DNA from 4 places in the Mesorhizobium sp. M6A.T.Cr.TU.016.01.1.1 genome. Region 1 is predicted to be linked to each of the others. Evidence: predicted binding sites of a transcription regulator. Region 1 holds the regulator's gene; each other region holds the start of a gene.
What was found. The regulator PhoB, encoded in region 1, activates phosphate uptake and scavenging genes when phosphate is short. The targets are predictions, from matches to a motif close to TGTCATNNANCTGTCAT.
Positions count from the first base shown of each region.

Region 1 (7,462 bases):
TCGAACACGTCGTGGATGTCGTGGCTGATCAGGAAGATGCCGATGCCGTCGGCCTTGAGCTGCATGACCAGTTCGCCGACCTGCGCCGTTTCCTGCGGCCCCAATGCCGCCGTTGGCTCATCCATGATCAGGATACGGGCGTTGAACAGGATGGCGCGCGCGATCGCCACCGACTGCCGCTGGCCGCCCGAAAGCTTGACCACCGGTTCCTTGAAGCGCTGGAAGCGGGGATTGAGCCTGCCCATCACCTTGCGCGCCTCGGCCTCCATGGCGCCATCGTCGAGCGTGCCCCAGCCGGTCATCAGCTCGCGGCCGAGGAAGAGGTTGGCGGCGGCGTCGACATTGTCGGCGAGCGCCAGCGTCTGGTAGATCGTTTCGATGCCGTATTTCTTGGCATCGCGCGGATTGGAGATCGAGGCCTCCTCGCCATTGACGAATATCTGGCCCGAGTCGCGCTTGTAGGCGCCGGACAGGATCTTGATCAGCGTCGACTTCCCGGCACCGTTGTGGCCGAGCAGCGCCACCACCTCGCCCGGGAAAAGGTCGATCGACGCGTCGTCGACCGCGCGAATACCACCAAAGGCAATCGAGATGTTCCGCATATCGATCAACGGCGTGCCTGTGCGAGCAGTTGTGTCAACCATGATCGCCCTTCCCTAAACGCGCTTGCGGTAGACGGTGTCGAGCCAGACGGCGATCACCAGGACGGCGCCGACGACGACGCTCTGAAGCGGTGAATCGATGCCGAGCAACACCATGCCGGACTGCAACGACTGCATCAGAAGTGCGCCCAGCATGGCGCCGAGCACCGTGCCGGAGCCGCCGGCCAGCGACGTGCCGCCGATGACGGCTGCGGCGATGACCAGCAACTCGTCCAGCGTACCCAGCGCATTGGTCGAGGCATTGAGGCGAGCCGACGCAATCGCCGCGCTGATTGCGGCCAATACGCCCATGATCATGAACACCTTCATGGTCACCCAGCGCGTGTTGATGCCGGCGAGTTCCGCCGCTTCCGGGTTGCCGCCAATGGCAAAGACATAGCGGCCGAAACGGGTGCGCCTGGTGATGAAGGTCATGACGATGCCCACTGCGACCGCAATCAGCACCGGTATGGCGATGCCATGGGCGATGAACAGCCCGCCTTCGGGGACGGTGATGCCGTTCCGCTGCGCGTATTGGCGCACGATGCCGATTGGCCAGGGATAGGAATTGGCGATCCACACGGCGCCGAGGATGGCGGCGCAGGCGACAACACCAAGCAAGCTCTCCGCCCAGACGGGACGCAGCGGAAACTTGAACCGCTTGCGCTGCGACCGGCCGTTGAGCAGCATGAAAGCGACGGCCGCACAGGCGAGAACGCCGACGATCCAGCTTGCGGTTGCCCCGATCGAGCCACGCGGCCCGCCACCCATGAGCTGGAAGGTGGCGTCGAGCGGCGCGACGGTGCGCCCGCTCGTCATCAGCCACGCCATGCCACGCCAGATCAGCAAGCCGCCCAGCGTCACGATGAAGGCCGGAACCTCGAGATAAGCGATGATGAAGCCCTGGAGCGCGCCTATCATGAGGCCGAGCACCACACCGGCAGCCAATGCGATAATCCATATCCAGGGATTTCCCACCTGGAGCCCCATGACGCGGATCAGGAATTCGGCCTGCGCCACGCCCATCACCATGCCGATCACGCCTTCGACGGAGCCCACCGAAAGATCGATGTTGCGCATCACGATGACCAGCACCATGCCGGTCGCCATGATCGCCACCGAGGAGGTCTGCACCGACAGGTTCCAGAGATTGCGCGGCGTGAGGAAAAGCCCACCCGACAGGATGTGAATTCCAACCCAGATGACCAGCAGAGCGCCGACCATGCCGAGCATGCGTATATCGAGCTCGGTTGCCTTGAGGAACCGTCCGATGGCGCTGAGCTCGGATTCGCGCGCCCGATCTTCGGCCGTGTGGGCGACCGGTGGGTTGGATGCCGTGTCGGTCATGATGTCCTCCGACCGGGTTGCCGTCTGGCGCGGATGCCGGAACAGAATGCTATTTGCTTTCCACGGTCATTTGAAGCGGAAAGCCTCTCGAAAAACGCCGCGGCATGACAGCCGCGGCGTTCGTTTCCTTGCGAAATGATCCAGATCAGTTGCAGGCCGCAACGCTGCCCGCGGCGACACCCGCGCAGACTTCGTCCTTCTTGATCCAGCCGGCGTCAATGACGACGTTGAGATTGTCCTTGGTGATGGCAATCGGCGTCAGGAACAGCGACTTGACGGCATTGCCGCCCGGCGTGGTGAAGTCCTTGACGCCCGCAATGTCGGTCATCTGCTTGCCATCAGCAAGCTGCGAGGCGATCTCGGCGGCGTTCTTGCCGAGCTCTCGCGCGTCCTTCCACACCGATACGGTCTGTGTGCCGAGCGCAATGCGGTTCAGCGCTGCATGGTCGCCGTCCTGGCCGGACACCGGGACGGATCCGGCCAAGCCTTGCGCCGTCAGCGCCGCGACGACGCCACCGGCAGTGCCGTCATTGGCGGCAACCACCGCATCGACCTTGTTGTCGTTGGCGGTCAGGAACTGTTCCATGTTCTTCTGGGCGTTGGCGGGAAGCCAGCCGTCGGTATACGCCTCGCCGACATTTTTGATCTTGCCGCTGTCGATGGCATCCTTGAGCACTTCCATGGAGCCGGCGAACAGGAAATCGGCATTCGGATCGGCGCCCGAGCCCTTGATGAAGACGTAGTTGCCTTCCGGCGCCACCTTGAACACTTCGCGGGCCTGCATGCGGCCGACTTCCTGGTTGTCGAAGGTCAGATAGAACACGTCCTTGTTCTCGATCAACCGGTCATAGCCGACGACCGGGATGCCTTCGTCCAGCGCCTTTTGCACCGCCGGCCCGATGGCCGACGCATCTTGCGCAAGGATGATGAGCGCGTTGGCGCCCTGCGAGATCAGGCTCTCGACATCGGTCAGCTGCTTGCCGGGATTGGACTGCGCATCGGCGGAAATATACTTGTCGCCGGCGGCCTCGATCGCCGTCTTCATGGCGGCTTCGTCGGTCTTCCAGCGCTCTTCCTGGAAGTTCGACCACGAAACGCCAATGACCTTGTCCTTCGCCTGTGCGACCGACGCGAGCGTCAGCGACATGGCGACCCCCGCCAGGATGGCGGCTGCGAATCTCTTCATGATAGTCCTCCCTGCGCCGCGATACGGCGCGACCAAACTGGCCCGAAGGCCGGCACAAAGGCTCTATTTTTTCGAGCCTCGAAAAAATACTGGTCCAACGCCGAAGCGCTGTCAACATCAATTCTGATGGATTTTGATGTCTCTGCCGACTTTTTTCGAGCCCCGGAATAAACAATGACAGGGCCTTCTGCTTCTGCCAGTATTTGTCGGACGCTGCCGACGGCTTCCGGTTCATGAGCGGCCGCGGCAAGAGGGAGGAAGCAAAAGAATGTCGGTTGGAATCCGTCATGACGATTTGCGTCGGCGCAACCGGGCGATGGTGATTTCGGCCGTACGCCGGGCAGGCCAGCCGTCGCGAACCGAGATCGCCGCGACCACCGGCCTCAGCCATTCGACCATATCGGCGATCTCTTCCGACCTCATCCAGGAAGGCATCCTGACCGAGAGCAAGGCGAGCGAGACCGTTTCGCTGAAACGCGGCCGGCCGCAGGTCGGCCTCAGCCTCAATCCGGAAGCGGCGGCGGTGTTGGCCGTCGTGTTGTCGCTGAATTTCCTTTCGGTCGCCGTCATCGATTATGCTGGACAAGTGGTCGCCGAGGAACAGCGCCGGCTGGACACGCTGACCATGTCGCGCGACGAGCTGATCGACGAATGTGTCGCCATCGTCCGGCGCCGGCTCGAAGATCCCGATCTCAATGTCCAAAGCGTCGCCCGCATCGCGCTGGCGATCCAGGGCATCACCGATTCCCATGCGCGCGCCATGTTGTGGTCGCCGATCACGCCGCAGACGAACATTGCCTTCGCCGACATTCTGGAACGTGAGTTCGGCATCCCGGCCATCATGGAGAACGATTGCAACATGATGGCCGTGGCGCTGCGCTGGCGCGACCCGGATCGCTACCGCGACGATTTCATCGCCATCCTGCTCTCCCACGGCATCGGCATGGGACTGGTGCTGAAGGGCGAACTGTTCACCGGCACCCATTCCTCAGGCGGCGAATTCGGCCACATGATCCACCGGCCGGGCGGCGCGCTTTGCCGCTGCGGGCGGCGCGGCTGCGTCGAGGCCTATGCCGGCAACTACGCCATCTGGCGCAATGCAAGGCAGTTGAGCGAGAACGCCGAGCCGGTCGCCGATGTCAGCGACGCCGAGATGCGGGCACTGGCGGCCCGGGCGCGCCAGACGGACGGACCGGAGCGCGAAGCCTACCGCAAGGCCGGCGAAGCGCTCGGCTTCGGGCTCGGCAGCCTGTTCGCGTTGATCGATCCGGCGCCGGTCGCCATGGTCGGCGCCAGCGCTGCCGCCTTCGACCTGATCGAGCCGGCCCTGCGCGAGGCCATCGCTCAGACCGCCGGCGGTCAGTATTCGGGTTCGATTTCCTTCGACACCGAGCCGAACGAGCTGCCGCTGATCCGCGAAGGCTGCGCCATGCGGGCGCTGAGCTTCGTCGACCAGGAGATTTTCGCGCCGGGCGCGCAAGGGAAGTCCGGCACGGCCAGGAAGCACGTGGCCTGAATGGAAGAACGCAGCTTGAATTCAGGCAGTCTGTTCAGTCTTCCCTGATCGCATAGCCCGCGCCGCGGATGGTGCGGATGACATCGGGCATGCGGCCATTGTTGACCGCCTTGCGCAGCCGGCCGACATGGACGTCCACCGTGCGCTCGTCGATGTAGATCGTCTCGCCCCAGACATTGTCGAGCAACTGGCTGCGCGAGAACACCCGACCCGGGTGCCGCATCATGAATTCGAGCAGCCGGAATTCGGTCGGCCCGAGCCGGATCTCGCTCTTCTTGCGATAGACCCTGTGCGATTCGCGATCGAGCATGATGTCACCGACCTTCAGCACGCTGGACAGCACTTCGGGCTTGGCACGGCGCAGCAGCGCCTTGACCCTGGCCATGAATTCCGGTGTCGAGAACGGCTTGACCAGATAGTCGTCGGCCCCGGTCGAGAGGCCGCGCACCCGGTCGCTTTCCTCGCCGCGCGCGGTCAGCATGATGATCGGCAGCCGCTCGGTTTCGGGACGCACGCGAAGGCGACGGCAAAGCTCGATGCCCGAAACCGCCGGCACCATCCAGTCGAGCACCAGAAGATCGGGCACGTTTTCCTGAAGCCGGATTTCGGCCTCGTCGCCGCGCGTCACCACCTCGACCTGATAGCCTTCGGATTCCAGATTGTAGCGAAGGAGGACGCCCAGCGGCTCTTCGTCCTCCACCACCATGATGCGCGGCGCGATCATCGGCCGGTTACCCCTGTCATGTCGCCGACGCCGACATCGTCGTTTCGTCGAGCTTCGGCCGATCCGCCGGCAATTGCTGCCCGGTCACGACATAGTAGGCGTTTTCGGCGATGTTGGTGACATGATCGCCGATACGCTCGAGATTCTTGGCGCAGAACAGAAGATGCGTGCAGGCGGTGATGTTGCGCGGGTCCTCCATCATGTAGGTCAGGAGTTCGCGAAAAACCGCCGTGTATTTCACGTCGATCTTCTCGTCGGCGGCGCGCAGCTCTTTCAACGCGCCGGCGTTGCGCGACACATAGTGCTCGACCACGCCGCGGAGCTGCTCGAGAACGAGATCCGCCATCGCGTCGATACCGTGCGAGAGATTACGCGGCGTGGCGCTCTGCCCGACGGCGCTGACCCGCTTGGCTATGTTCTTGGCCAGGTCGCCGATGCGCTCGAGATCGCCGGCCATCCGGATTGCGCCAACCACGGCGCGCAGGTCTTGCGCCATCGGCTGCCGCTTGGCGATCAGCGTGATCGCGCTGTCGTCGAGTTCGCGCTGCCGCGCATCCATGATGGCGTCATCCGAGACGACGCGCTGCGCCATCGCATTGTCTGACGCAAGCAACGCGCGGATCGACGCTGCGACCATCGCGGCGGCGAGCTCGTCCATGTCGCGGATCAGCCTGTCGATGTGCTCCAATTCCTCGTCGAAAGATGCGACGGTATGTTCACCCATGATACTGTCCTCGTGCTCGAAAATTCGCCGGACCGCTTAGCCGAACCGGCCGGTGATGTAGTCCTGGGTGCGCTTGTCGTCGGGGTTGGTGAACATCTTGTCGGTCGCGCCCTCCTCGACCAGATAGCCGAGATGGAACATCGCCGTGCGTTGCGACACACGCGCTGCCTGCTGCATCGAATGGGTGACGATGACGATCGTGTAGTTCTGGCGCAGTTCGTCAATCAGTTCCTCGACACGGGCGGTGGCGATCGGATCGAGCGCCGAACAAGGCTCGTCCATCAGGATCACTTCCGGCGACACAGCGATGGCGCGCGCAATGCACAGACGCTGCTGCTGGCCACCGGAAAGGCCAGTGCCCGACTCGAGCAGGCGATCCTTGACCTCGTTGAACAGGCCGGCCTTCTTCAGGCTCGATTCGACGATGCCGTCCAACTCCGCCTTGCTCCTGGCCAGACCGTGAATGCGCGGACCGTAGGCGACGTTTTCGTAGATCGACTTCGGAAACGGGTTCGGCTTCTGGAACACCATGCCGACGCGAGCTCGCAGCTCGACGACATCGATTTTCGGGTCGTAGACATCCTCGTTGTCGAGCGTGATCTTGCCGCTTACCCGCGCGATGTCGATCGTGTCGTTCATTCGATTCAAGCAACGCAGAAAGGTCGACTTGCCGCAGCCCGATGGGCCGATCAACGCCGTCACCTGGTTCTCGCGGACATCGAGATCCACGTCGAACAGAGCTCGCTTCTCGCCGTAATGAACGGAGACCTTTTCGCCCTTCATCTTGATCGAAGGCTCGTTGGTTCCGCTACTCAGTTTCTGCTCGACGCTGGCTTCCGTCATGATGTTCATATCCTCTACTCCTTACCAGCGCCGCTCGAAGCGCCTGCGCAGTATCACCGCGATGGCATTCATGATGACCAAAAATACCAGCAAAATCAAAATCGCCGCCGAAGTCTTCTGCTGGAACCCCGCTTCAGGAAAATCGGCCCACATGAATATCTGCACCGGCAGGATCGTCGCGGGATCGGTGAAGCCACCGGGAATGTCGACGATGAAGGCGACCATGCCGATCATCAGCAACGGCGCGGTTTCACCCAGCGCATGCGCCATTCCGAGGATGGTGCCGGTCATGATACCCGGCATCGCCAGCGGCAGGACGTGATGGAATACGGTCTGGACCTTGGACGCTCCGATGCCAAGCGCCGCCTCGCGGATCGACGGTGGCACGGCGCGCAGCGAAGCGCGTGAGGCGATAATGATGATCGGCAGGGTCATCAGCGCCAGCACCATGCCGCCGACCACCGGGGCCGAGCGCGGCAGG
Region 1 is NZ_CP034452.1:2,734,237-2,741,698, reverse strand. Features, by position in the region: gene EJ075_RS13205 (ATP-binding cassette domain-containing protein) at 1-644, opposite strand, end outside; gene EJ075_RS13200 (sugar ABC transporter permease) at 657-1,988, opposite strand; gene xylF (D-xylose ABC transporter substrate-binding protein) at 2,134-3,174, opposite strand; gene EJ075_RS13190 (ROK family protein) at 3,443-4,690, shown strand; gene phoB (phosphate regulon transcriptional regulator PhoB) at 4,725-5,414, opposite strand; gene phoU (phosphate signaling complex protein PhoU) at 5,431-6,138, opposite strand; gene pstB (phosphate ABC transporter ATP-binding protein PstB) at 6,175-6,990, opposite strand; gene pstA (phosphate ABC transporter permease PstA) at 7,003-7,462, opposite strand, start outside.

Region 2 (7,462 bases), 1.7 Mb from region 1:
CAGATTGTAAGCGCAGGCGGCCAGTATGCACTGCGTGCGGTTGGTGGCGAGGTTGAAGAAGCGCAGGCGTCGCATGCCGTAACGCTCCTTGAACACGGCGAAAGGCCGCTCCACTGCCGCCCGCACCTTGGCGATCAGCCGGTTGCGCAGCTTGTGGCGCGGCGGCAACTCGGGGTGATGCTTGTTGGGCCGCCGCATCAGCCGGTCCTTAATGTTGGCGGCGGCGAGCCGGGCATGGCGGGCGTGGGTGTAATAGGCTTGATCGCCATAGGCCGCCTTCTCGTCGCCGCAGATCAACTGGTCGGCCGGCTCGGTGTCGGTGACCGAGGCGTCGCTCGCCTCGACACGCCGGATCAAGGTGTGCTCCTGGTCGACGCCGATGTGCATCTTGTAGCCGAAGGTGCTCTTCTTGCCCTTCTTGCCCCAACGCGCATCCTTGTCGGCCGACGGCTTGACCGGACCTTGGTGGCCCTTTTTCGGCTGCTTGGGCGGACGGCCACGAGCCTGCAGGAACGTGGCATCGACCAAGGTGCCGCGCTTGACGATCAGGCCCTTCTCCTCCAGCTGACGGTTGATCTCCTCAAAGACCTTGTCGATCAGTCGCTCACGCGTCAGCTCCTCGCGGAAGCGCCACAGTGTCGAATGGTCGGGCGTGCGGTCCGAAAGGCTGAAACCGGCAAAGCGGCGGAACGACAATCGGTCCCGGATCTGCGCCTCAAGCGCCGGATCGCTCAGCCCATGCCACATGCCCAGCAAAAGACAGCGCACCAGCGGTTCCGCCGGATAGCTGGTGTTGCCCGAGCCAGGACCGCTGCGCTGACCCAGCAATGTTCGGATCGGCGCCCAGTCCAGTTCCTTCGATACTAGGTCGAAAATCGTCTCATCCGACGCCGCCAGACCGTCCGCCAGACTCAACTGACCCAAAACACGATCCGCCATCCCGAATCTCCCTGCTCCAACCTTCACCACAGAATCACCGTTCGGCTTCTGTGCAAAGGTCTCCTTGTGGGAGAAGGTGGCCGAGCGAAGCTCGGTCGGATGAGGGGTGTTCCAGCTTGGCACCAACAGCGATCCTTCCAACACCCCTCTTCCGTCTTGGCGCTACGCGCCAATCCACCTTCTCCCACAAGGGGAGAAGGTAAAAGGCAGCCCCGCCCGGCCTTGACCCTCTACTCGGCCGGAACCGGGCTGAGGCCGGTGTCGCCCATCGACTGCGGCCTGGCCTCCTTGCGTGCCGAGGCACGGGCGAGCACGCTTTGCCGGTTGACGGATTTGCGCTCGGCATCGATGCGGTGGATCAGGATTTCCGCGCGCTCGATCGACCCGAGCAGGGCCAGGATCGTGCCACGCTCGGCGGCGCCCGCATTCGGTCCGAGCGCCAGCGTGCGGGCACGCAGTTCCTCGACTTCCGGCAGATTGACATGGCCGGCCGGCATCTGCGGGTTGGAGATGCCGTAAGTCGGCAAAATCTCCCGCAGCGAAACATCGAGCTTGCTCAATGCGACGTCGACGATGGCCTGCGCCGGGCTGCTGAACTTCTCGCGCCTAACGCGGCGCGCCACCTGATGCATCGATTCCGTCAGGGCGGCCGTGAAGTCGGCTTCCTCGATCAGGCTGGCGATCAGGTCGAGCTGGTCGTAGGGCAGATCCTCCTTCATCAGCTCGGCGGTGTAGGCACGGATATCGCGGCTGAGGATGTCGGTAGCGAGATAGTGCTCGCCCGGATCCGACGGCGCCTTCTTGGACGAGCGGGCGATGTCGAGGAACATGGCGCCGGCCTGGAGGTGACGGGCCGTCTCCTGCTGAACGGCGGGAACGGCCTTGGCAAAATCGCCGGCCAGCTTGCGGTCGAGGAATCTCGGCGTCGAGAAATCCTCCGCGTCATCGGCATCCGTGTGGCCGACACGCGACAGAACCCGCTCGAACACACCGATGAACGGGAACAGCAACAATGTATTGAAGATGTTGAAGAAGGTCGAATAGAGGCCGACCGCGACCGGCACCAGGGGAAAGGTCTCCTTGCCGTCGACGATCACCGGGATGGCGGGATCGCCGCCGAAGAACTGCATGGCCCATTCCAGGACCTGCATGGAGACGAAGAACAGCGGGATGGTGATGCACACGCCGATGATGTTGAACGAGATGTGCGCGTAAGCGGTCCGCTTGGCGTTCTTCGAAAGATTGAGCGAAGCCATCCACGAGGTGATCGTGGTGCCGAGATCGGCGCCGAGCGAGAAGGCGACGGCCGTCGTCCAGTCGAGAATGCCGGCGGCGCCAAGGCCCATCACAATGCCGATCGTCGCCGAGGACGAATGGATCATGGCGGTCACGCCGGCGGCGATGAACACGCATTTGAGAAGGTTGACATAGGAGTCGGCCGTCAGCGTTTGCAGCAGCGCCATGACTTCGGGCAGGTTGCGAAGCGGGCGCAGGCCGCCGGTCATCAGGTTGAGGCCATAGAAGATCAGCGCGAAGCCCATGCAGGCGAGCGCAATGTTCTTGACCTTTTCGCTTTTGGCGAAGCAGTAGACCAGCGAGAACACGCCGGCCAGGATCAATCCAAGCGGGCCGAGCGGCAGGGCGATGAGCCCGTTGCCGAGCGTGGTGCCGATATTGGCGCCCATGATCACGCTGATCGCCGGCCTCAAGGCGATGACGCCGGCATTGACCAGGCCGACGACCATGACGCTCATCGCCGTCGACGACTGGATGACGCCGGTGATCAGCGTTCCTGCCAGCACGCCCTTGATCGGCGTTCCGGCGGCCTTGGCGAGAAAGGCGCGCATCCGGTTGACCGAAAGCGCCTGGATGCCGTTTGCCATGAAGTCGAGGCCGAGCATGAAGATGCCCAACCCCCCGATCACCGGCACGAGGATGTCCTTGAAGATATCTATGTCCATGTCACGCAGTCCCCAACAAGCCGTTACCACGGCGCGATATGACGTTCAGTTCAGGTGCTGCGCGAGGCAGCCTGGCTCTTCAGCTCAGTTTCCGACGGGCGCTTGGCTCGCCCAGTATTGTTCGACCTGGTCGACGAGCGCCTTCGGCAGCGGCACATAGCCGAGCGCGGTGGCGTCGCCGGCGCCCTGCGCGAAGGCGAGCCGGAAAAGGTCGTGCACGCGGCGATAGCGATGTTCCGAACGGCCCGAGACCTGAACGACCGCGAACACAGCCGTGCTGATCGGATAGGCGGCATCTCCGTCTCGATCGGTCAGCGAAGCGAAGAAATCGGTCGTTTGCGCCCAGTCGATGGACGTCGCAGCAGCCTGCACGCCGTCGGGCTCCGGCTTGACGAACTTGCCGGATTTGTTCTCGATCAGCGCGTAGGAAAGGCTGGCGCGCTGCGCCTGGCCGGATTCGGCATAGGCGATCGCCCCCTTCGTGTCATGCACGGCTCGAATGAGGTTCTGCGTGCCTTCGGCATCGGCGCCGAGCGGCCACGAGATCAGTGTGTTGGCGCCGTATTTGCTCTTCCACTCGTCGCTGACCGCCGACAGATACTCCGTGAACACAAAAGTCGAGCCGGACCCATCCTTACGGTGAAGAACGCTGATCCTAAGATCGGGCAGCGTCAGATCCGGATTCGCCGCCTTGATCGCGGGATCGGACCATGACTGGATCTTGCCCAGATAGATGTCGGCCAGAAGCGGCCCCGTCAGGCGAAGGCTTCCCGGGCCAATGCCGTCGAGATTGACGACGACGGCGATGGCGCCCATCACGATCGGAAACTGCTGGCGGCCGGCTTTCCTGAGGTCGGCGGCGTTGATCGGCGCATCCGTCGCCGCAAAGTCCATGTCCGGCTGGTCGAGACGCAGGATGCCGGCGAGCGAGCCGACGATCTCATAGTCGACCTTCCAATCGGGCGAGATATAGTCGCCGCCATCTGCGCGGGCGCTCTCGTAGGCCGTTGCCCATTTGCCGATGATCGGGGCAGCCAGTGTCGATCCAGCGCCGCGAATAGGCTCAGCCTGCGCAGCGGCACCGATCATCAAGGCAACAGCCAGCGTGATGGCGCCACTTGATCCGGTTATTTTCGCCCATTTGCGCCGAAGTGACGCAAAGCTTGCTGGAAACATCATGGCGATCCCCGACTATACTGCGCAAATAAAAATCTACTTTTCAGTCTTGGCAGATATCAACAGTCGTCCGCCCGGCGAACACACACACCGGCCGAGAGACAACATTGCTCATCGTATGAACCTTGGTTAACAATTGGATGACAGAGATCTTGTGGGGCGAATCTTTTTTATTCGGATTTTCCGCGATCACTTGTCCCGCCCGTTCCTCGGACTCCTATGAAGAATTTGGGTCCGAAGGACTGGGCTCCAAGGTTGCGCCTCGCGCTCACCCTTCTCCCCTTGTGGGAGAAGGTGTCGCCGAAGGCGACGGATGAGGGGTGTTCCAGCTTGGCAACGACGGCGCTCCGTCCAACACTCCTCAACCGTCTTGGCGCTGCGCGCCAATCCACCTTCTCCCACAAGGGGAGAAGGGAGAAGGAAGTCTACGCAGCCCTCACTTCGCGTCGTGGAAGATGATGCCGACGGTATGGCGCATGCCGGAGCGAAGCCTACTGACGCCGTGCCTGAGATTGACGCGGTAGCTGCCTTTGCTGCCCTGGACCGGACGATTGTGCACCGCGAAGGCGACCGCATCGCCCTGGCGCAACGGCACCACCTCGGCCCGGCTCTGCATGCGCGGGCGCTGTTCGGTCAGCACGAACTCGCCGCCGGTGAAGTCCTTGCCGGGTTCGGACAGCAAGATCGCCACCTGCAGCGGGAAGGCAAGATCGCCGTAGAGATCCTGATGCAGGCAGTTGAAGTCACCGGGACCATATTGCAGCAGGGCGGCGTTGGCCGCGTCTGGCCCTGGTCGTGGCATTGCTTGAGGAACGCGGCATGCTCGTCCGGATAGCGCTGGGCGATGCTCATGCGCTGGTTCCAGTCGTTGGCGACCGCGGCGAGGCGCGGATAGAGCGCGGTGCGCAAGCCGCCGATCAGCTCGGGCAAGGGATAGCGGAAATAGCGGTACTCGCCCTTGCCGAAGCCGTGCCGCGCCATATGGACATGGCTGCGGAAATGGCTCTCGTCCGGGTAAAGCCCGGCGACCTCCCGGCATTCTTGCGGCGTCAGCAGCTTTTCCATCACCGCGCAGCCATAGCCGCTCATCTCCCCGGCCAACGCCTGCCAATCATATGCGGCGACGCGCGTCTCCGCCGATCGGACCGCTGCCCTCGAACCTATCGAATGAATGGTCATGGCTTTGCCTCCTCTGGCTTCGTCCTGCCCATCAGATGGGTGAAACAGCGCGAGCAAACCACCCGTTTCCTGCCAATGGGTTGCGCATAGTTCGGTGTGTCGCGTCTCACAATCTCAAGCACCGGTGGCGCCGTTTTCGGGCGCTGACCTGATCGCTCCGCTCCCCGAAGTAGCGAGGTAGAGGGCGGCGGCCAGCATGATCGTTGCCCCAAGCATGCCGACGAACGATGTCCGCTCGCCCAGGAAAAGTGCCGCGCCCAGGGCGCCGAACACGCTTTCGGCGCTGACGATTACCGCCGCGTGGCTGGCCGAGGTGAAACGCTGGGCAATCGTCTGGATGCCGAAGCAGACGGCTGTAGAGAATACGCCGAGCACAAGCAGTTGCGGCCAGGCATCGAACGCATTGGCAGGCGACAGATTGCCATGGAAGAAGCCGAGCGGCAGGCTGATCACCGCCGCGCCAAGGAACTGCGCCGCCATGGCGGTGAACGGGCGTCCATAGGTCTGCGCATGACGACCGAGCTCGACCATCCAGAGCGCGTAGCAGCCCGCCGACAGCATGATCGCCACATCGCCCTGGTTGAAGCTGGCGATGCCGCCGGACAGGAGCAGCGCGCCGACCAGCGTCAGGCCGGCGGCGAGGCCGACGGCCGCTGTCAGCCGCTCGCCGATCAGCAGCCACGCCGCGAAGGGCGTCATCACAGTCGCCGTGCTGACCAGAAAGCTGGCATTCGTCACCGACGTGCCGAGATAACCGATCTGCTGCAGGACGATCGCGATTGCAAACAGCACGCTGACCCTTGCCAAGCTCGCGCGATAGAGGCCGCCTGGCGGTCGCCGGGGTTCGGTGGCGATCAGCGGCAGCACCAGGATCCAGCCGATCAGGCAGCGCATGCCGACCGCGCTCAACGGGTCGAGATGGTCCAGAATGGTCTTCTGCGGAACATTGCCGAGACCCCACAGTGCCGCGGCGACGAACAGTAGAAGATTGGCGTGCAGCTTCGACATCGGTCTTCCCCTCGCTTTGGACGTCGAGGGAAGGCTGGCTGAACCCCGCTTACGGATCGCCTACGCGTTGGAAATCGGACGGGGCGTTGCCCTGGATCAGCTTCACCCGCCGCGAAGTGTCATGGATTTCGGCAAAATCGAGCCCATATCCTTGATATGGAGCTTTGAGCGTGAAACTCGCGCGTGTAGCCCTGATTGCCGCGGCTTTTGTAGCCGCTGTGTTCGTTTGTATTTCTTCCGCAACCGGAGAGGCGAACGGCCAGGAGAGGATTGCGCTGCGCGTCGAGATAGACGGCGCCATCGGTCCGGCGAGCGCCATGCAGCTCGAGGAAGCGCTGGCGGTAGCCGCGCAGCGGAACGCCGAGGTTCTCATCCTGCAGATGAACACGCCCGGCGGGTTGGTCACCAGCATGCGCGAGATCATCGCCGATATGCTCGCCTCGCCGGTTCCCGTCATCGGCTATGTCGCGCCCGCCGGCGGTCATGCGGCGAGCGCCGGAACCTACATCCTCTACGCAACCCATGTGGCGGCGATGGCGCCCGGCACCAATCTGGGTGCGGCAACGCCGATCGAGATGGGCGGACCGCTGCCATCCTTTCCCGGTGGCGACGACAAGAACAATGGCCCAGGAGCCGGCAAAGACCAGAAGAACCCGCCAGCGGGCGATGCGATGATCGCCAAGGCGACGAACGACGCGGTTGCGTTGATCCGCAGCCTGGCTGAACTGCGCGGGCGCAATGCCGAATGGGGTGAAAAGGCCGTGCGCGAGGCTGCCAGCCTGTCGGCCACCGCGGCGCTGCAGGAGCATGTCGTCGACTTCGTCGCCCGCGACACGACCGAGCTGCTTCAGCTGGCTGACGGCCGCACGGTGGAAATGGCCGGCAGGAAAGAGGTGCTGGCGACGAAAGGGCTGCCGGTTGAAACGCTGGAGCCCGGCTGGCTCATCCGGCTTCTCGCTGTCATCACCGACCCGAACATCGCCGTGATCCTGATGCTGATCGGCGTTTATGGCCTCGTCTTCGAGTTCACGAGCCCGGGCGCGGTCGCGCCCGGCGTGATTGGCACGATCTGCCTTCTGCTCGGACTCTATGCGCTCAATCTCCTGCCGATCAGCTATGCCGGCCTTGCCTTGATGCTGCTTGGCATCATCTTCCTCGTCGTCGAGGCCTTCAACCCCACAGTGGTGCTTGGGCTGGGA
Region 2 is NZ_CP034452.1:4,422,193-4,429,654, reverse strand. Features, by position in the region: gene EJ075_RS21260 (IS5 family transposase) at 1-939, opposite strand, end outside; gene EJ075_RS21255 (Na/Pi symporter) at 1,170-2,900, opposite strand; gene pstS (phosphate ABC transporter substrate-binding protein PstS) at 2,985-4,079, opposite strand; partial or broken gene EJ075_RS21245 (2OG-Fe(II) oxygenase) at 4,513-5,255, opposite strand; gene EJ075_RS21240 (DMT family transporter) at 5,370-6,263, opposite strand; gene EJ075_RS21235 (nodulation protein NfeD) at 6,434-7,462, shown strand, end outside.
Region 2: a site for PhoB is predicted at 4,206-4,222, ahead of pstS (phosphate ABC transporter substrate-binding protein PstS). Genes of this name have one in related genera too.

Region 3 (7,462 bases), 1.5 Mb from region 1:
CGCTGATGGCGAAGGCAAAGCCCGACGCATTGTTCATGCACTGCCTGCCGGCGCATCGCGGCGAGGAGGTCACCGACGAGGTCATCGACGGGCCGCATTCGGTGGTGTTCGACGAGGCCGAGAACCGGCTCCACGCCCAGAAGGCGGTTCTGGCCTGGTGCCTCGGCGCTTGATCCGGGCCACCTTGATCCGGGCCACCTTGATCCGGCCCACCTTGATCCGGCCCACCTTGATCCGGCAATGTGTGGTGCCTATCTCAGGCGCATCACGCAAATCGAGCGCGTTTCGACGCATGCGCCCCGGAGGGCGGCATGGCCGCGCCCCGGAGCTTTGTTATGTTGGAAACTCATCAATTGGCTGAACATCAACCCAAACTCGGCGAGTTCGGCTATGCCGGCGACGATCATGTCGTGCCCTTCGAGGTCGGCCCGCTCGACGTGCGTGGCCGCACCGTCCAGCTCGGGCCGATGCTCGACGCGATCCTCAGCCGTCATGACTATCCCGAGCCGGTCGCCCGCCTGCTGGCGGAAGCCTGCGTGCTGACGGTGCTGCTCGGCACCTCGCTCAAATTCGAGGGCAAGTTCATCCTGCAGACCCGCACCGACGGGCCGGTCGACATGCTGGTTGCGGATTTTTCCACGCCGCAGGCTCTGCGCGCCTATGCGCGCTTTGATGCCGACCGGCTGGAAGCGCTGACGTCTGCCGGCGAGACCTCGCAGCAGACGCTGCTCGGCAGCGGTGTCCTGGCCCTGACCATCGACCAGGGCGCCCACACGCAACGCTATCAGGGCATCGTCCAGCTCGACGGCGAGACGCTGGAGGAGGCCGCGCGCACCTATTTCCGTCAGTCGGAGCAGATCCCGACCGATCTCAGGCTCTCGGTGGCCAAGCTGTTGACGCCCGGCGTCGGCGGTGCCCGCGAGCAATGGCGTGCCGGTGGCATTCTGGCGCAATTCCTGCCGCAATCGCCCGAACGCATGCGCGTGCCCGACCTTCCGGGCGGCGACGGCGATCCGCGTGAGGAGATCCACGATCCGGCCGACAATTCCTGGCAGGAACTGCTGGCGTTGCTTGGAACGATCGAGCCGACGGAGTTGATCGATCCGACGATCGGCGCCGAGCGCTTGCTTTACCGGCTGTTCCACGAGCACGGCGTCCATGTCTTCGGCGGCGTGCCGGTCGCCGACCAGTGCTCATGCTCCAAGGAGAAGATCCGCGGCATCCTCGAAGGCTTCTCCGCCGACGAGATCAGGGACAGCACCGAGGATGGCGGCATTCACGTCGCCTGCGAATTCTGCTCGAAGCAATATGACTTCGATCCGGCGGAGTTCGGCTCGGCACAGTAAAGTGGATAGCGTTGGCGCTGCCCCTCACCCTCACCCTCTCCCCATAAGGACGGGGAGAGGGGGCGCTGGAGCTTGTCCCTTCTCCCCGTCCTTTACGGGGAGAGGGTGCCGGCAGGCGGATGAGGGGCGGCGCGAACGGCCGATGCTTTCTCTCTCAGTTCACCGTCCGCCGTGTGCCCGGCAAGTCGAGCGAAAAGGCGGGGATGGCGATATCAAACGTCTCGCCCCGCTTGTTGCGCATCGTGTAGTGGCCGACCATGATGCCGGACGGCGTCGAGAGCGGGCAGCCGGATGTATATTGATAACTGTCGCCGGGGTTGAGTTCGGGCTGGTCGCCGACAACACCGGCGCCGCGCACTTCCTCGACCCGGCCGGTGCCGTCGGTGATGTGCCAGTAGCGTGACAGAAGCTGCACGAATTCATCCGACTGATTGTCGATGGTAACCTGGTAGCCCCAGACATAGCGGTTCTCCGACGGATCGGAGCGATCCTCCAGATAGAACGGCCTGACCTGTACTTCGATGTTGCGCGTAACGGCGCTGTACATAGACTACTCCACAATATGTAGACGGAACTTTCGACGCTCTCCGTGATTTGGTCAACCGGGTGCTTTCTGGCGTTGTCCGACTCCTTTGAGCGCAGGTGCCGAAGAACAATGTCATTTAAGTGACACATGACAATGATGGTGTGCAGGGCCGGGCGACTCAGCATTCTGTCGAACTGTTGAAAACGGCTTCCATGCGGCCGGTTTTTCTGGAGTGACCAGATATCGATGGAACTGACAGTCACAGCCGCCTTGCTTTCCACAGCTCTGCTCCTTGTCAATCTCGCCAGCATCCTGCTCGCTTCGTTGAAGCTGAAGCGGCCTGGCAGGATCGCGCCGCCAGCCGGCAAGGCGCCTGCGGTGTCGATCGTCGTGCCGTCGCGCGGCGTCGAGCCGTTTGCCGAGGAAACGCTCGAGCGCGTCTTCTCGCTCGACTGGCCGCGCTATGAGCTCATCTTCTGCGTCGCCCATGCCGACGACCCGGTGGTCAGGCCGATCACCGATGCGATCGCCCGCTTTCCGGCCGTGCCGGCCCGGCTGCTCGTCGGCGACGACCGCATCAGCGGCAATCCGAAACTCAACAATTGTGTGAAGGGCTGGGAGGCCGCGCGCCACCGCTGGGTCATCCTTGCCGATTCCAACGTCCTGATGCCGAGGGACTATGTCCAGCATCTGATGGCGGCGTGGCGGCCCGACACCGGCCTTGTCTGCTCGACGCCGATCGGCTCGCGGCCGGACGGGTTCTGGGCGGAGGTCGAATGCGCATTCCTCAACACGCTACAGGCGCGCTGGCAATATGCCGGCGAGGCGATCGGCCTCGGTTTTGCCCAGGGCAAGAGCATGTTGTGGGACAAGCCCATGCTCGACGCCAATGGCGGCATCCGTGCGCTTGCCGCCGAGATCGCCGAGGACGCCGCCGCGACCAAGCTGGTCAACGGGCTCGGACTGCGCGTCAATCTCGTCGCCTCGCCCTTTGAGCAGCCGCTCGGTTTGCGCACTCTCGGCGAAATCTGGTCGCGCCAGGCCCGCTGGGCACGCCTGCGCCGCGTCACCTTCCCCCTGTTCTTCGCGCCCGAGATACTGATCGGCGCGGCGATGCCGCTGGCGCTTGCGCTGATTGCGGCGGCCAGCGCCGGCTTCAGCCTGTCGGCAACCGCCATCGCCGTGCTGGTAGCCGCGTATCTGCCGGAATGCGCTCTCGCCTCGGCTAAGGGCTGGCACCTGTCGCTGCGCATGATCCCGGCGATGGTTGCGCGGGACGTGATGCTTCCCGCCATTTGGGCGCGAGGCTGGCTCAGCGGTGCCGTCGACTGGCGCGGCAACACGATGACCATCCACACCAGCGCCGCTGCGGAATTGGAAGAGACCCCGTCGGGCGCCTGACAGCACCTGCTTTTGACGATGCGAGCAAAGCCGCCCCGGTGCGTATCCCTATCTGGCGGCTTTCAATGCCTGCTCGATGTCTTCGAGCAGGTCGTCGGCGTCCTCCAGGCCGACAGACAGCCTGAGCGTGCCCGGCCCGATGCCGAGTTCGGCGCGCGCCTCGTCGCTCAGATTCTTGTGCGTCGTCGTCGCCGGGTGAGTGATCAGGCTCTTGGCGTCGCCGAGATTGTTGGAGATCAGCACGATATCGAGCGCGTTCTGGAAGGCGAAGGCCGCCTGCTTGCCGCCCTTGACGTCGAGGCAGATCAGCGTCGAGCCGCCCGACATCTGCTTTTTGACGATCGCCGCCTGCGGGTGGTCGGCGCGGCCCGGATAGATGACACGGGCAATCTCTGATCGCTCGGCAAGGAAATCTGCGATCCGGCCGGCACTTTCCGTCTGCTGGCGCACGCGCAGCGGCAGCGTCTCCAGGCCCTTCAGCAGCGTCCAGGCGTTGAAGGGCGACAGGCTCGGACCGGTGTGGCGGAAATAGTCGTGCAGGTTCTCATCGATCCACTTCTTGTCCGACAGGATGACGCCGCCGAGGCAGCGGCCCTGGCCGTCGATGTGCTTGGTCGCCGAATAGACGACGATATGGGCGCCGAGCTGCAAGGGCTTCTGCTGCAACGGCGTGGCAAAGACATTGTCGACGATCAGCCGCGCGCCGATCGAATTGGCAAGCGAGGCAACGGCTGCGATGTCGACGACTTCCAGCGTCGGATTGGTTGGGCTTTCAAGAAAGAACAGCTTGGTGTTCGGCCTGACCGCCTTTTCCCAATTGGCGATTTCGGTGCCGTCGACCAGCGTCGCCTCGATGCCGTATTTCGGCGCCAGCGTCTCGACCACCCAGCGGCAGGAGCCAAACAGCGCGCGCGCCGCCACGATATGATCGCCGGCCTTGGCGCTGCACAAAAGTGCTGCGGTGACCGCCGCCATGCCGGATGCTGTGGCGCGTGCATCTTCGGCACCTTCCAGTGCGCACATGCGCTTCTCGAACATGTCGACCGTCGGGTTGGCATAGCGCGAATAGATGAAGCCCGGTTCCTCGCCCTTGAAGCGCGCTTCCGCCGCCTGCGCGGTGTCGTAGACATAGCCCTGGGTGAGGTACATCGCCTCGGAGGTCTCGCCGAAGCCGGAACGCAAGGTCCCGCTATGCACGAGTGCTGTCTGAGGTTTCCAGTTGCGCTTCTTGCTTGTCATCACTTTTGTTCCAGACACAAAAAAACCGGTCGCGAAAGTCGCAACCGGTCCATACGGCCTTGCGGCCCGACGGTCCTTTAGCGACTTGTTTAACGTGGCTGCAAGCCGACCGGCCAAATCACCACGGGATAACGACCCTTTAGACCCGCGCCGCGCTTGCGTCAATTGCCGGCATGATTAAGAGGTTTGTACCAGCAGGTTCCGCGGCAAGGACCTGCGGCAAACGATACGTTGCCCGGCCTTCGAGCGGAGCCAGACTTTGCGGCAGACAGGCATTCTTCCCGATCAGGATATTTCCGCGCTGTTCCAGTCGGGCGCGCTGACGTCGCTACGCGCGCTCGATGCCGACCAGGTCCAGCCGGCCAGTCTCGACCTCAGGCTTGGCGACAAGGCCTGGCGGGTGCGCGCCTCCTTCCTGCCCGGCCCGAACCATAGGGTCGACGAAAAACTCGACCGCCTGAAGCTGCACGAAATCAATCTCGCCGACGGCGCGGTGCTGGAGACGGGCTGCGTCTATATCGTGCCGCTGCTGGAGAGCCTGGCGCTTCCGGCAAACATTTCGGCCTCGGCCAACCCGAAGAGCTCGACCGGACGGCTCGACATCTTCACCCGCGTGATGACCGATCGCGGCCACGAGTTCGACAAGATCGCTGCCGGTTACAACGGCCCGCTCTATCTGGAAGTCAGCCCGCGCACCTTTCCGATCGTCGTCCGCACCGGCTCGCGGCTGTCGCAGATCAGGTTCCGCACCGGCAATGCGCTTTTGTCTGAAAGCGAGCTCAACGACTTGCACCGCGCCGAGACGCTCGTCGCCACCGAGCCACCGAACATTTCCGGCGGCGGCATCGCGCTGTCGATCGATCTCGATGGCGATAAGGATGGCCTGGTCGGTTACCGCGGCAAGCACCACACCGGCCTGGTCGATGTCGACAAGCGCGCCGCACAGGATGTTGTCGACTTCTGGGAGCCGCTCTACAAGAGCGGTGCCGGCGAATTGGTGCTCGATCCGGACGAATTCTATATCCTCGTCAGCCAGGAGGCGGTGCATGTGCCGCCGCTCTACGCCGCCGAGATGACGCCCTTCGATCCGCTGGTCGGCGAATTCCGTGTCCACTATGCCGGTTTCTTCGATCCGGGCTTTGGCCATTCGGCGGCCGGCGGCACCGGCAGCAGGGCGGTGCTCGAAGTGCGCAGCCACGAAGTGCCGTTCATCCTCGACCACGGTCAGATCGTCGGACGGCTGGTCTACGAGCACATGCTGAAGCGGCCGCAGGCGCTCTACGGCACAGATCTCGGCTCGAACTATCAGGCACAAGGCCTGAAACTGTCCAAGCATTTCCGCGCCGCGCGCTGATCGCCCATCACGATCAGACCGCGCTTGCCTGAACCCTGCGCGTCGTGCTTGGCTGTGCCCAGCCGTCAGGGTGGCTCTGAACCAAGGGAACAAAAAAATGCAGATTTCAAGATGGATCGCATCGGCAGCAACAGCCGCCATGCTGGTGATATCAGCCGGGTCCTTTTCGGCGCAAGCACAGGAAAAATTGAAGATCGCCACCGAAGGCGCCTATCCGCCGTTCAACACCATCACCGCGGATGGCAAGCTCGTCGGCTTCGATATCGACATCGCCGAGGCGCTTTGCGCTCAGATGAAGGTCGAATGCGAACTTGTCACGCAGGACTGGGACGGCATGATTCCGGCGCTCCAGGCCAGAAAGTTCGACGCCATCGTCGCGTCCATGAGCATCACCGAAGAGCGCAAGAAGCAGGTCTCCTTCACCAACAAATACTATACGACGCCGCTTTCGCTGGTGGCCTTGAAAGACAGCGATATTGCCTCGACCGAACCCGCCGCACTCGCCGGCAAGACGGTCGGCGCCCAGGCTTCGACCACCCAGGCCGACTATGCCCAGGATGTCTATGGCAAGGCCGGTGCCGAGGCGAAGCTCTATCCGACCCAGGAGGAGGCGGTTACCGACCTGATGAACGGCCGCCTCGATGCCGTCCTTTCAGACAAGTTCGTGCTGATGGACTGGATGAAGAAGTCGAGCGACGGCTGCTGCAAGATGGTCGGCGACGTCAAGGGCACTGAGACGGAAGCGGGCATCGCCGTGCGCCAGGAAGACAATGCGCTGCGCGAAAAGCTCAACGCCGCGATCGATGCAATCGTCGCCGACGGCACCTACAAGAAGATCCAGGCCAAATATTTCGACTTCGATATTTACTGAGGTAGGAACTGCCAATCTCCCCCCTTGAGGGGGAGATGGCCGGCAGGCCAGAGGGGGTCGGTCCGGCCGGGCTCGGCTCTTTATCGCAGACGCAGGGGGCTGGCGCTCTACGCGAGACGACCCCCTCTGTCGCCTTCGGCGACATCTCCCCCTCAAGGGGGGAGATCCCGCTACAGCGCCTTCACCGACACCTTCACCGGCTGCTCGATTTCAAGCGGGTTGCGCAGCGGCAGGCCAAAATCCTTGGCCTCGATCTCGAACACGTCGCCGGCCTCGGTCCTGACGCCGTCGGCGAAGGACAGCGTCGCGGTGCCGAACATGTGCACATGAACGTCGCCCGGCTGGCGGAAAGCCGAATATTTGAAGTGGTGATGTTCGAGATTGGCGATGGTGTGCGACATGTTCGCCTCGCCTGACAGGAACGGCTTTTCCCACAGCAGCTTGCCGTCGCGGACAATGCGTGAGGAACCCCTGATGTCGGACGGCAGGTCGCCGATCAGGATCTCCGGCCCGAACGAGGCGTTGCGCAGCTTGGAATGCGCGAGGAAAAGATAGTTCACACGCTCGGTGACGTGGTCGGAAAACTCGTTTGACAGCGTGAAGCCGACGCGGAACGGGGCACCGTCGTCGCCGATGACATAAATGCCGGCGATTTCCGGCTCCTCGCCGGCATCCTGGGCGAAGGCGGGCGACAGAAGTGCCGCACCGGGCGCCACCGCCATGGT
Region 3 is NZ_CP034452.1:1,262,770-1,270,231, reverse strand. Features, by position in the region: gene argF (ornithine carbamoyltransferase) at 1-173, shown strand, start outside; gene EJ075_RS05860 (Hsp33 family molecular chaperone) at 312-1,346, shown strand; gene apaG (Co2+/Mg2+ efflux protein ApaG) at 1,501-1,893, opposite strand; gene EJ075_RS05850 (ceramide glucosyltransferase) at 2,119-3,273, shown strand; gene EJ075_RS05845 (O-succinylhomoserine sulfhydrylase) at 3,322-4,512, opposite strand; SAM riboswitch at 4,570-4,647, opposite strand; gene EJ075_RS05840 (2'-deoxycytidine 5'-triphosphate deaminase) at 4,772-5,866, shown strand; gene EJ075_RS05835 (ABC transporter substrate-binding protein) at 5,964-6,737, shown strand; gene araD1 (AraD1 family protein) at 6,908-7,462, opposite strand, start outside.
Region 3: a site for PhoB is predicted at 2,003-2,019, ahead of EJ075_RS05850 (ceramide glucosyltransferase). Genes of this name have one in related genera too.

Region 4 (7,462 bases), 320 kb from region 1:
CCCGGTGAGCTTGTTCTGGAAGACCGCCCGGCGCCAGGCACTCCGCCCTCTGGCTGGGCGTTGGTCGCGGTCAGCCATGTCGGCATCTGCGGCACCGACTATCATATCTTCGAGGGCAAGCATCCGTTCCTCGCCTATCCCCGCATCATGGGTCATGAGGTTTCCGGCACTGTGATCGAGGCCGGCGAAGGCGTCGATCTGTCCGTCGGCGAACCAGTGATCATCAACCCCTATCTCGCTTGCGGCAAATGCATCGCCTGCCGGCAAGGCAAGCCGAATTGCTGCGTCAGGATCGAGGTGCTCGGCGTACACCGCGACGGCGCCATGTGCGAACGGATCCTGGTGCCGGCGCAAAATCTCTATCCGGCAAACGGCCTGTCGCTGGCGGATGCCGCCGCCGTCGAATTCCTGGCGATCGGGGCGCATGCCGTGCGGCGCTCGCTGGCGCAGCCAGGCGCGCGCACGCTGGTCATCGGCGCTGGGCCGATCGGCCTCGGCACGGCGCTGTTTGCTCGCATCGCCGGTCTCGACGTGACGCTGCTCGACATGAGCGCGGAGAGGCTGGGTTTCGCCGCAAACGAACTCGGCTTCGCGACCCTCGACGGTTCGCAGGCGTCTGCGACCGATCGGGTGCGGGAGGCGACCGGCGGCGAAGGTTTCGACGTTGTCTTCGATGCCACCGGCAACACCCAGTCCGTCCAGTCGGCCTTCGCCCATGTCGCGCATGGCGGGACGCTGGTCCTGGTCAGCGTCGTCAAGGACGACATCGTCTTTTCCGATCCCGAATTCCACAAGCGCGAGATGACGTTGATCGGCAGCCGCAACGCGCTGCGCGCCGATTTCGACCATGTCGCCGCCTCGATCCGCGATGGCGCCGTGCCGCTGGCGAAGCTCGTCACCCATCGCACGACGCTGGGCGAGACGCCGCGCGACCTCGCCCGCTGGGCGCATGAGAAATCCGGCCTGATCAAGGCGGTGATCGAAGTCGGGTCATAACACGGCAGGCGGTGAGCCCGGCCCGAATGACAACGCCCCGCGCAGGTCGACCCCCACTCCGTCTCGGCTTCGCCGAGCCACCTCTCCCCCGAGCGACGGGGTAGAGGAAGGGTGCGAGCCTATTGCAGCCAACGCTCCTCAACCAGACTCCCTACTTCTCTCGCCGTCAGCGGGCTCCCTTCCTCTCCCTCCGGAGGGGGGAGAGGTGGCTCGGCGAAGCCGAGACGGAGTGGGGGAAGGCGGTCCTCAAACGCCAAGCCGCTGACATGTAAGCGCGACCGAGCTGGTATGATATCAGCGTGGGTCAGATAAATCACGGTCTCGTATAAGGCCGGCACTACCTACAGCGCCGACAGTTTGAGCTCGACGCGCTCAGCCGGAAACCGCGTTTCGGCGAACTGGATCGGCTGGCCGTCCGGCGTGACGTTGACGGCGACCGTGACCAGCACGATGGCGCCGGGCTGCAGATCGAGATCGGCAAGGTCGGCGGCATCCGCATGGCGCGCCGACAGCACCGTCGATTGCCTGAGATAGTCACTGATGCCGAAACGCTGGAGCGAGGCGGTGATCGATCCTGTTTCAGCCATGGCAGCATCGATGCCGGCGAAGCGTCCCGCCTCGAACCAGCCGGTGGCACGCGAGACCGGCTGTCCATCGGCTTCGCCGCGTGTCTCAAGGCGTATCACATTCGAACCCTTGGCAAGCCCCAGCCCTTCGGCGACGCGCCGGCTGGCCGGCTCGACCGCCGATTCGAGCAGTACGCTGCGGCGCTCGGACGCCTGCCCCTGCAAGCCCTCCGAAAAACGGGTACGGGCGCCGATCGGATAGGACAGCCGCTTGCGCGAAAGCACGAAAGTGCCGCGCCCCTGCTCGGCCCTGAGCACGCCATCCTGCACCAGTGCTGCGATGGCGCTGCGCACCGTATGGCGGTTGACACCATAGCGCTCGGCCAGTGCGACTTCCGGCGGCAGCGCGGTATTCTCGGCAAAGTCGCCGACGGCGATCGAATGCAGGATCTGGTCGGCGATCTGCCGCCACAGCGAGACGCCGCTGCGCCGCTCTATGCTGCCGGGCTGCCCGATCATGTCTTGCCCCGATCTTTTTCGCCCGTGTCATGCACCCGTCATAGACACGCATTAGATAATAGGTATAATTTGTATAGTTGTCTATATCAATAGACAAACTTTCGATGCAAGGGAATGTTAACCATGCGAGGACAGGAAGCGCGCGATCAGGCTCAGCGCAAGGCCGTTATGGCAACGCTGGCGCAATCGACCGGCGACGATATCGTCCGTCTGTGGAACGAAGCCGGCCTGCCTTCTGAGGCGGAACTCCTGCGCGGCCCCGAAACCGGCTTGGTCACCGTGCGCGGCCGCATGGGCGGCGGCGGCGCGCCGTTCAACGTTGGCGAGGCGACGGTCACCCGCGCTACCGTCCGGCTCGCCTCCGGACAGGTCGGCCACTGCTACGCGCTGGGCCGTGACAGGCAGAAAGCAAAACTGGCGGCGATCGCCGACGCGCTCTGGCAGGACCCTGCCCTGCGCCGTGAGGTCGAGACCAAACTCATTGCGCCGCTGCAGGCCGCACTGGCCAGCGCACGTGAACGGCGTCGCGCCGAGACGGCGGCAACGAAGGTCGATTTCTTCACCATGGTACGCGGAGAAGACTGATGGACATCGTAACGCAAGCGATCGAAGGCGGCTTTGCCGATCCGGTGTTCAACGCCCAGACGGTGTTCCGCGCCGTGATGGATGCGATGGCGCGGCCGGGCACCCTGCAGCCTCTGCCGGTCTTTGCCCGCCCGCCGGCGCCGCTGTCAGCCACCGCGGGCGCCATTGCGCTGGCGCTGTGCGACAACGACACGCCGCTGTGGCTCGACCCCGTTTTGCAGGCCCCGGCAGCGGTGAAATCCTGGCTCGGCTTCCACACCGGCGCGCCCCTGGCCAACACGCCGGCCGATGCGCATTTCGCGCTGATCGCCACGCCGGCCGAAATGATGGCGCTCGACGGCTTCTCACAAGGCACCCAGGATTATCCCGACCGCTCCACGACGCTGATCCTGCAAGTCGGCGATCTCGTTTCAGGTGCCCCTCTGTTGCTCGAAGGTCCCGGCATCGAAAAGACTGCAAGCATCGCGCCGGCGCAGATGCCGCGCCATTTCGTCGAACAGTGGAAGCAGAACAACCAACGCTTTCCGCGTGGCGTCGACATCGTCCTCGCCACCCCGGACGGCGTTGCCTGCCTGCCGCGCACGACGCGCATCAAGACGATGGAGGCGTGATATGTATGTCGCGGTAAAAGGCGGCGAAGCGGCCATCGCCAACGCCCACAGCCTGCTCGCCGACCGCCGGCGCGGCGACCGTTCCGTGCCGGCGCTTCGCCTCGACCAGATCGTCGAGCAACTGGCGCTCGGTGTCGACCGGGTGATGAGCGAAGGCTCGCTCTACGACAGGGAATTGGCGGCGCTCGCCATCGTCCAGGCGCGCGGCGACATGATCGAGGCGATCTTCCTGGTTCGCGCCTATCGCACGACGCTGCCGCGCTTCGGCTACACACGGGCGATCGACACCGGCGCGATGCTGGTCGAGCGGCGTGTCTCGGCGACCTACAAGGATCTTCCCGGCGGCCAGCTTCTCGGCCCGACCTTCGACTACACCCACCGGCTGCTCGATCCCGAGCTTGCCGCGGGCGGCGACGTCGCCGAGCCGCAGCAGCGTGCCAGCGAGGCGGAAGCCATGCCCCGTGTCTCCGCCATCCTCGCCCGCGAAGGCCTGATCGAGCCCGACGGCGACATGCCGCAGGACCATGTCCCCGGCGACATCACCCGCGAGCCGCTAGAATTTCCAATGGCGCGCGACATCCGCCTGCAGGCGCTGTCACGCGGCGACGAGGGTTTTTTGTTGGCGCTCGGCTACTCCACCCAGCGCGGCTATGCCCGCAACCATCCCTTCGTCGGCGAGGTTCGCATCGGCGAGGTCGAGCTGGAACTCGACGTGCCGGAGCTGCCCTTCGCCGTACCGCTCGGCTCCGTGCGTGTCACCGAGTGCCAGATAGTCAACCAATTCAAGGGCTCAGCCAAGGCGCCGCCGCAATTCACCCGCGGCTACGGCCTCGTCTTCGGCCAGAGCGAGCGCAAGGCGATGGCCATGGCGCTGTGCGACCGGGCGTTACGTGCTTCGGAATTCGGCGAAGATGTCGTCGCCGCAGCCCAGGACGAGGAGTTCGTCATCTCGCATTCCGACAATGTCCAGGCGACCGGCTTCGTCGAGCATCTGAAGCTGCCGCACTATGTCGACTTCCAGGCCGAGCTCGACCTGGTGCGCCGCATGCGCGCCGAGCATGATGCTCGCGAAAACGCCGGCAAAGCCGAGGAGAAAAGGGAGGCAGCGGAATGACCGCACAACCGACCGACATCGCCACCTACAACTTCGCCTATCTCGATGAGCAGACCAAGCGGATGATCCGCCGGGCGATCCTCAAGGGCATCGCCATTCCCGGCTACCAGGTGCCGTTTGCCTCACGCGAAATGCCGATGCCCTATGGCTGGGGCACTGGCGGCGTCCAGGTCACCGCTTCGATCATCGGCCCGGACGATGTGCTGAAAGTCATCGACCAGGGCGCCGACGACACCACCAATGCGGTTTCGATCCGTGCCTTCTTCAAGAAGGTCGCCAATGTCGCCGTCACCACCGAGACGGCGAAGGCGACCATCATCCAGACCCGCCACCGCATCCCAGAACATCCGCTGACATCAGGCCAAGTGCTGGTCTTTCAGGTGCCGATTCCCGAACCTTTGCGCTTCCTCGAGCCGCGCGAGACCGAAACGCGGAAAATGCATGCGCTGGAGGAATACGGCCTCATGCATGTGAAGCTCTACGAGGACATTGCCAGGCACGGCCGCATCGCCACCACCTACGCCTATCCGGTCAAGGTCGAGGGCCGCTATGTGATGGATCCCTCGCCGACGCCGAAATTCGACAATCCGAAGATGCATCGTTCGCCGGCTTTGCAGCTATTTGGCGCCGGCCGCGAAAAGCGCATCTATGCGCTGCCGCCTTTCACCGATGTGGTCAGCCTCGACTTCGAGGACCATCCGTTCGAGGTGCAGACCTTCGACCAGCCCTGCGCGTTGTGCGCGGCTGAGAACGTCTATCTCGACGAGGTCATCCTCGACGATCATGGCGGCCACATGTTCGTGTGCTCCGACACCGATCATTGCGAGAAGCGGCGCGAACAAGGCCATCGCGGCCGCCTTGCGCCTGAAACCCCTCTTGCCCTGGAAAAAACGGAGCCGGCGCAATGACCGACGAGCCGCTGCTGCGCGTTTCAGCGCTCTCCAAATTCTATGGCTCGCGCGTCGGCTGCGAGAACGTCACCTTCGACCTGTGGCCGGGCGAGGTGCTGGCGGTGGTCGGCGAATCCGGTTCCGGCAAGACGACGCTGCTCAACTGCCTGTCGACCCGGCTGCTGCCGAGTTCCGGCGCCGCCAGCTACCGCATGCGCGACGGCCAGTTTCGCGAGCTCTACCGGATGAGCGAGGCCGAGCGCCGCTTCCTGATGCGCACCGACTGGGGCTTCGTCCACCAGAACCCCGCCGACGGACTGCGCATGACGGTGTCCGCCGGCGCCAATGTCGGCGAGCGGCTGATGGCGGTGGGCGACCGTCACTATGGAAAAATCCGCGCCACTGCCGTCGACTGGCTGTCGCGCGTCGAGATTGACGAAGACCGCATCGACGACGAGCCGCGCGCCTTCTCCGGCGGCATGCGCCAGCGCCTGCAGATCGCCCGCAACCTGGTCACCGGGCCGCGGCTGGTGTTCATGGACGAGCCGACCGGCGGCCTCGACGTCTCGGTGCAGGCACGCCTGCTCGATTTGTTGCGCGGGCTGGTCACCGATCTTGGCCTCGCGGCCATCGTCGTCACCCACGACCTCGCGGTGGCGCGGCTTTTATCGCAACGCATGATGGTGATGAAGGATGGCCGCGTCGTCGAAAGCGGCCTCACCGACCGCGTGCTCGACGATCCGCGCGCGCCTTATACGCAATTGCTGGTTTCCTCGATTTTGCAGGTTTGACGATGGCGCCAAGTCACCCCCCTCTGGCCTGCCGGCCATCTCCCCCTCAAGGGGGGAGATTAGCAGCTTTCATGCCTCGCCCCTTCTGCAACGCAGGAGAATGGCGAAACCGAATACGACAGCCGATCTCCCCCCTTGAGGGGGAGATGGCCGGCAGGCCAGAGGGGGGTGCTGTCCCGCCAACGAACGACGATTGGAGCACCTTCTGATGGCAACCCCTCTCGTCGTCTCCGATGTCGCCAAGAGCTTCACCATGCATCTGCGCGACGGCATCAAACTGCCTGTCGTCGCCGGCGTCTCGTTCTCGATCAGGAGCGGTGAATGCGCAGTGCTCGGCGGCCCCTCTGGCGCCGGCAAGAGCTCGATCCTGAAGATGCTCTACGGCAACTACGCCGTCGACGCAGGCCAGATCATCGTCCAGCACGAGGATGGGCTCATCGATCTCGCAACGGCCAGCCCGCGCACCGTGCTTGCCGTGCGCCGGCTCACGATCGGCTATGTCAGTCAGTTCCTGCGCACCGTGCCGCGCGTCTCCGCCCTCGACGTTGTCGCCGAACCGCTGGTCGAGCGCGGCGCGGACCGTGAGGTCGCGCGCAATAAGGCGCGCGCCTTGCTGGCGCAGCTCAACCTGCCCGAAAAACTCTGGATGCTGCCGCCGGCGACCTTTTCCGGCGGCGAGCAGCAGCGCGTCAACATCGCGCGCGGCTTCATCACCGAGCATCCGATCCTGCTGCTCGACGAGCCGACCGCCTCGCTCGATGCCAGGAACCGCGACGTGGTGATTGCGCTGATCGCGGCCAAGAAGGCGGCCGGCGTCGCCCTGCTTGGCATCTTCCACGACCACGACGTGCGCGAGGCGGTAGCCGACCGCGTCATCGACGTGACCGCTTTTGCCGCCGGGAAAATCGCCGCATGACCAGAAAACTGTCGGAAGCGCCGCTTGTCCACGAGACGGCGGAAGTCGAGAACTCGACGCTTGGCCGCTGGACCGAGATCGCCGACCGCTGCCGGGTTTCGGAAAGCACGCTGGGCGACTATTCCTACATGATGCAGGACTGCGGCGTCTGGTGCGCGACGATCGGCAAATTTGCCAACATTGCCGCCAATGTGCGCATCAACGCCACCAACCACCCGATCTGGCGGCCGACGCTGCACCATTTCACCTACCGCGCCTCGGACTATTGGGACGACGCCGAGCACGAGAGCGAATTCTTCGCTCAGCGTCGCGCCAAGCGCGTCACCATCGGCCATGACACCTGGCTTGGCCACGGCTCGACCATCCTGCCCGGCGTCACCGTCGGCGATGGCGCGGCGGTCGGCGCCGGCGCCGTGGTGTCGAAGGACGTCGCGCCCTATACCATTGTCGGCGGCGTGCCGGCGAAACCGATCC
Region 4 is NZ_CP034452.1:3,052,593-3,060,054, reverse strand. Features, by position in the region: gene EJ075_RS14775 (zinc-binding alcohol dehydrogenase family protein) at 1-996, shown strand, start outside; gene phnF (phosphonate metabolism transcriptional regulator PhnF) at 1,338-2,081, opposite strand; gene phnG (phosphonate C-P lyase system protein PhnG) at 2,205-2,666, shown strand; gene phnH (phosphonate C-P lyase system protein PhnH) at 2,666-3,277, shown strand; gene EJ075_RS14755 (carbon-phosphorus lyase complex subunit PhnI) at 3,279-4,391, shown strand; gene EJ075_RS14750 (alpha-D-ribose 1-methylphosphonate 5-phosphate C-P-lyase PhnJ) at 4,388-5,299, shown strand; gene phnK (phosphonate C-P lyase system protein PhnK) at 5,296-6,072, shown strand; gene phnL (phosphonate C-P lyase system protein PhnL) at 6,281-6,988, shown strand; gene EJ075_RS14730 (DapH/DapD/GlmU-related protein) at 6,985-7,462, shown strand, end outside.
Region 4: a site for PhoB is predicted at 2,107-2,123, ahead of phnF (phosphonate metabolism transcriptional regulator PhnF). Genes of this name have one in related genera too.